2 regions of the Paenibacillus sp. JGP012 genome follow, and region 1 is predicted to be linked to the other one. Evidence: riboswitches for the same ligand, from Rfam matches in the RefSeq annotation. Region 1 holds a riboswitch; the other holds the start of a gene.
What was found. Region 1 has a riboswitch for glycine ahead of sdaAB (L-serine ammonia-lyase, iron-sulfur-dependent subunit beta). Riboswitches for the same ligand answer to the same signal wherever they lie in the genome.
Positions count from the first base shown of each region.

Region 1 (3,092 bases):
TCAGAGCCGGCTTCCTACTATGCGGAAGGTCTTTTGAAGATGTGGACGGATGGGGAAATCACAAATACTGTACAGGTGAAGGAATGGGTAGACGGGAAAATAGGACAGCAGCGGGTTGAGACAGAGGAAGATGGAAATGTAAGTTATGCAGTTCATAACGGATCAGAGATTCTGATTTATGAGAAAGAGGCCAAGACCGCTTTTTCAATGGACTCCTCCTCGTTTCAGCAAGAACCTAACCAAACCCAAAAGCAGATGCTTGTCGATCAACTGGAACGGATGCGTGATTCCCACAACGTGAAGACGCTGGGCCAGGAAACGATTCAAGGTCATGAGGTAATCCACATTGAACTAACACCCAAGGATGAAAAATCCCTGTCGATATCGTCCGAATATTGGATAGACCCCAAGAAGTGGATGGTTATTAAAGCGACCAGTACGTACGGGGATACCAAATCGGAGGTGCTGTATGACCTGATTGATTACAATCCTGAATTCACGGACAAGACGTTTACGCTGGACATCCCTGCAGACGTTGAGATCAAAAAGATGAATGATGTGATGAATAACAAGGAAATAACACTGGAAGAAGCAGAGAAGGCAGTGGGTCAGCCGTTCCTGCAATATGCAGGGAAGGATCTGGAATTGTCGAGAATCGAGATGACTTCGTCCGTGAGTGAAAGCCGGGATGAGGTGACGTTATATTATGTGAAGAATAACAAGCCCGAGATCAGTATAACCGTATTCCAGGCACCTGAGGAAAATGTAGATGAAAAACTGCTGCCTGATGAAAAGAACGTGAAGGTTCGTGAGACAGAGGGCTCGTATATGGCGATGATTCGCAATTTGTCATGGAGCGAGGCAGGTCTGCGATATTCGATCATGGGAGAAAATGATTCCTGGACACAGGAGAAGCTGCAGTTGTGGGCGGATGCACTCCAGCTTGCAAAGTCAAGCAAATAATATCCTGTGAATAGGGAGCCTTGAACAAAATCAGTGAACAATGCATATTATTATAGAAACGAAGGAATCCTTACTTTCTGACAGTCAGGGATTCCTTTTTATTACAACAGGCATGTTGCGTCACTTTAGTTGACATAAATTGAGCGACATATTAATCTGTATATGATTGAATGAATGCCAAAAGCGTGATTCGTAATGAAATAACAGAATACAGCGAATGATAACGAGCGGGAGAGACCTGAGCGGACTGCACATAATGTACAGGCCGGGTTCAGGCACCGAAGGAGCAAGCTGTTATGCACCCGGCATAGCGGTTAATCTCTCAGGTAAATGTACCATCGTTGGACGCAGCTCTGGAGAGTGCGCAGAAGAAGCGCCACCCAAGGGGAATATGATTGGTCAGCTCGGAAAACAGGTTGGTACAGGAACGTACTTGACTTTGTTCTGATGCTGCTGCGATCATGAAACTCTCAGGTATCAAGGACAGAGAGAGGGCTAACGGCCTTCTTCTGTCCTTTTTTGATGTCATCATTCAGTAAATCAGGAACATTATGGCGGGTCTTGTCTGGATAACGATGACGAAACCAATTGGAGGGTTACAACGTGCGATTTAAAGATGTTTTCTCAATTATCGGTCCGTCGATGACAGGACCATCCAGTTCACATACAGCGGGTGCTGCAAGGCTGGGCCGTATTGCCTGCCAATGGCTGGGATGCACACCGGAGCGTGCGCGGCTCACACTGTACGGATCATTTGCAGATACGTACCAGGGACACGGGACCGATCTGGCACTCATTGGCGGCCTGCTCGATTATGTTACGGATGATCCGCGGATACCGGATGCAGAGCAGTATGCAGCCGAAGCGGGCATGGAGGTTGAATTTTATACGAGCGGTCTACCTGCTCCCCACCCTAACACGGTTAAGATTGAACTCTGGCATGGTGAACGGCAGTGCTCATTAATGGGGGCTTCCATTGGCGGCGGCAGTGTGTCGGTGCATGCGCTGAATGATTTTCGCGTGCAGATCAGTGGGGAATTTCCAACGTTAGTATTGCGTCATGCAGACAAAGCAGGCGTGCTGGCCTCGGTCACTTCAACAATTAGCTCCTCTGGAGTGAACATCGGGTATATGCAGGTGGATCGAAAGGCACGGGATGGAGAGGCGCTGACGGCGATGGAGATGGATGCTCCTCCGAGTGAAGAGGTTCTGAAAAAACTGCGTTCGCTGGATCATGTGCTGGACATTCGAGTGATTGATCTGAAGAGAGGGGTTGACCCGAATGCGGTTTAAACATTTGCATGAATTAAACGCGATCTGCACAGCCGAGTCCAAAACAATTGCGCAGCTAATGATTGAGGAGCAGGTGCAGGAGACGAACACACCGGAGGCAGACGTGGTGAAGCAGATGTCTGAATACTACCAGGTGATGAAGGAAGCGGTGCGCAAGGGGCTTACAGAGGATACAACATCACGCAGCGGACTGACTGGTGGAGACGGGAAAAAGATGGCCGAATACATTCGCCAGGGGGAGACCTGCTCCGGTGAAGCTTCTGCTCTTGCTATGGCCTACGCTCTGTGTGTATCGGAAGTGAATGCTTCTATGGGGCGTATCGTGGCTACGCCAACAGCGGGCTCCTGCGGTATTATTCCGGGTGTGTTCATCAGCTCGCAGGAACGCTTTGGCTGGACGGATGAACATCTGGTGAACGGACTGTTCTGTGCCGGGGCTATCGGGTACGTCATTGCCAACAACTCATTTATCTCCGGTGCGGAGGGCGGCTGCCAGGCCGAGGTAGGGTCTGCAATCGGTATGGCTGCGGGTGCGATGGTGGAGCTGCGCGGCGGCACGCCGGAGCAGGTCGTGCATGCGGTCGGGCTGGCTTTGAAAAATACACTGGGCCTCATCTGTGATCCGGTGGCTGGCCTGGTAGAGATTCCATGCATCGTGCGTAACGGACTCGGCGCCGTTACCGCACTGGCTGCGGCGGATATGGCTCTGGCAGGCGTACGCAGCGCCATTCCTTCCGATGAAGTGATTGATGTCATGCTGGAGGTGGGCAGTGCGATGCCTAGCCGTCATCGTGAGACAGCGCAGGGCGGGCTTGCCCAGACCCCTACAGGCCGCA
Region 1 is NZ_JACHKG010000021.1:83,706-86,797, forward strand. Features, by position in the region: gene HNR77_RS21825 (LolA family protein) at 1-963, shown strand, start outside; glycine riboswitch at 1,182-1,310, shown strand; glycine riboswitch at 1,315-1,452, shown strand; gene sdaAB (L-serine ammonia-lyase, iron-sulfur-dependent subunit beta) at 1,567-2,256, shown strand; gene sdaAA (L-serine ammonia-lyase, iron-sulfur-dependent, subunit alpha) at 2,246-3,092, shown strand, end outside.

Region 2 (3,092 bases), on a different contig from region 1:
AGGGGGTGTAGGCGGTATAGAACTCCGAACGGGAAATAACATGGTTGATGACAGAAGGGATGTGATGGTCATAGATGCCTGCGCCGAGAAAGCTGGCGTGTGTCTCAAAGTTGGCATTTTTACCAGCTTGCTTGGACATGTGACGGGTTAGCGCATATTCATCCAGCTTGGAGGAGACAGGCAGCTCGCCCTGATAACGAATCTCCTGCGGGATGTCTTTGAACAGATCTTCAATCGTATCCACACCAATCGTGGCGAGCATCGCGCTCTGGTCCTGTTCAGTCATGGGGATATAGCGGTGCTTGCTCGTCATGCTTGCTCAGCTCCTTGGGTAGGGGTCTTTGACGTACGTGTCCGTTTATGAAAAGGGGTTCTGACGACCTCGGCTTTCAGCTTTTTGCCACGAATCTCAATCTCCAGCGGTGTTCCCAGTGCGGCATGTCTGGCATCAATCAGGGCAAGGCCCAGATTACGCTTCAAGGTTGGTGATTGGGTACCTGTTGTTACTTCTCCAATCTGCACGTCACCTGTGTAGATCGGATAATGCGGACGAGGAATGCCGCGCTCCAGCACTTCAATGCCAACGAGCTTGCGGGCAGGACCGTCATTTTTCTGCTGCAGCAAAGCTTCGTGTCCGATAAAAGGTCCGGCATTCAGCTTCACAAACATGCCAAGACCTGCCTCCAGTGGAGAGATGGTGGGCGACAGCTCCTGACCATACAAAGGCAGCTTCGCTTCAAATCGAAGTGTATCGCGAGCGCCAAGTCCTGCCGGAACCAGCCCCAGATCCGCACCGGCTTCCATCAATCCGTTCCACACCAGAGCAGCCTGCTCTGCTGATACGTACAGCTCAAAGCCGTCCTCTCCAGTGTATCCGGTACGCGATAACAGCAGGCTGACCCCGCATACGCTGGCATCCTGTACAAAGCGGAAAGGTTCGATAGAATCTGCATCCGTGCCCGCGCCTGTAACTTTGCCCAGAATTTCGACTGCCAGCGGACCCTGCAGTGCAAGCAAAGCTGTCTGCTCCGAAACATTGGTCATGTTCACGCCAGGAGTCATATGCTCTTGCAGCCAGGCCCAATCCTTGTCGATATTGGAGGCATTCACAACGAGCATATAGTGCTGCTCCGCCAGCTTGTAGATCAGCAGATCATCCACTACACCGCCATCAGGATAACACATCAGAGTATATTGGGCCTGGCCCGGTACAATTGTGGTTACATCATTGGTGGTCATGTGTTGTAAAAAGGCTTCCGCCTGCTCTCCCGTAACGGTGAATTCACCCATATGGGACACATCAAACAGCCCGGCACGCTCACGCACTGCTTCATGCTCCTTTTGAATACCGCTGAACTGCACCGGCAGCTCCCAGCCTCCAAAATCGATGCAGCGTACACCTTCATATTGAGCATACAGGGGGAAGAGTGGTGTTCTTAATAAGTCGGACATCCAATCACCTCGTCAAGGGCCGTTATCGGGCCAAGTATAGAAACGCGAAATCTGTGAATCAGGTATAGATGCTAAACAACAAACACATTCATAAGTATTGGATGAAGTCGTTTATGAAAAACACGCTGCCAAGGCCGACGATTCGATATCCTGTATTTCTTTTTTGGGGAAAAAGGAAAAGGACAGGCCAAAGAACCGGCATGCCATATAGCACGCTGTATTCTTAGGCTCTGTCCCTTGTACCTGAGAGTTACCCCGCCGCTAATGCAAACAGGTTTCCCCTTGGGTGATCGTAACGTCCGTTAAGGACGGTTAGATGCTCTCCAGAGTTGCGTCCTGTAAAAGTCCTTTTGCCTGAGAGATTCGCCTCCGCTTGTCGGTGGTTTACTCCTTCGGCGCCGCCTTATGTACATCCCCAGAACGGGTGTCACGGGCAGTCTCTCCCTTTACATTCATCCGCGGTTCATACGTAATGTAATTCACTTCAGTTGCTTCTTTCATTAAAACGTGAATCTGATCATGATGTCAAGAACAATATCATTAAACCTGTTTAAAAGACGAATATTATGTTGTTTATCGGATGAAACGTTCGTATATTCAAAATGAGTGCGTTTACTATGTTATTATTCTCCAGTATATGTAGAAAGAGTTCTTTTTGGTGATGGGACCACAGGCATGAATTTCGAATAAATTGTAAGCTATCTTGACATTTGAATGCGAAATATTTACGCTGTTGTTTGGGGAAAAGGTAAAGGTCAAAGAACGCATGCACTCATTATTGAAGAAGCGAGGCGGATATGGATGAGCGAATTGAGAAGTGATTTCCTGTACAGTGAAGAGCATGAGTGGGTGCAAACCGTTGGAGAGGATACCGTTCGGATCGGCATTACCGAGTTCGCACAGCATCAGCTGGGTGACATTGTGTTTGTAGAACTGCCTGACCTTGAAGCAAGTGTCGCTGCGGCCGAGAGCATCGGAACCATTGAATCGGTGAAAACGGTGTCGGATTTATTTTCGCCTGTTAGCGGTACGATTGTTGCAGTCAATGAAGCGCTGCAGGACTCGCCGGAGCTGGTAAACAGCTCTCCTTATGAAGAAGGCTGGATGATTGAAATCTGTGTTGAGGGAGATTTGCAGGCGGCTCTATCCGCACTTCTGAATGCGGATGCTTATCGGAAGCATATTGAGTAGAAGATGTACTGCCTGATCGGATTGATTTGTACTTACTGACATATATATTATCATATAACATTAAAAAATGATGTTCTTTGAACCTGTGTGGGCTGCCAGCTCATGCAGGTTTTTTAATGTTTTTGCAGGAGTAGTTGAACGGTTCTTGAGCCATAACCATATGAAATCAGGATAAAAATGGGGAGCGCGGACCAAGCTATGATACTGCTTCCTGTACTGTATATGATCTGGATCATAGCTCCTATAATCCTTATGTATCAAGGGTTCGAAGGAATATGACTACATAAAAACGATTACATAATCTAATGTTGTCATCATTGTTCATGACGAAAGTACGCTTTCATTTGATTGAACAGCAGCGGTTTCTCGCTTAGGATTACAGCAGGGATGTATGACACCCCTTTCAAATTTATAATGACTTGATTCAAGGAGGATAAACCAATGAGTAA
Region 2 is NZ_JACHKG010000011.1:89,434-92,525, forward strand. Features, by position in the region: gene gcvPA (aminomethyl-transferring glycine dehydrogenase subunit GcvPA) at 1-313, opposite strand, end outside; gene gcvT (glycine cleavage system aminomethyltransferase GcvT) at 310-1,452, opposite strand; glycine riboswitch at 1,681-1,781, opposite strand; glycine riboswitch at 1,785-1,908, opposite strand; gene gcvH (glycine cleavage system protein GcvH) at 2,254-2,643, shown strand; gene HNR77_RS15240 (PTS mannitol transporter subunit IIBC) at 3,085-3,092, shown strand, end outside.
Region 2: linked by a shared signal. The riboswitch ahead of gcvT (glycine cleavage system aminomethyltransferase GcvT) and the one ahead of sdaAB (L-serine ammonia-lyase, iron-sulfur-dependent subunit beta) in region 1 are both predicted to bind glycine.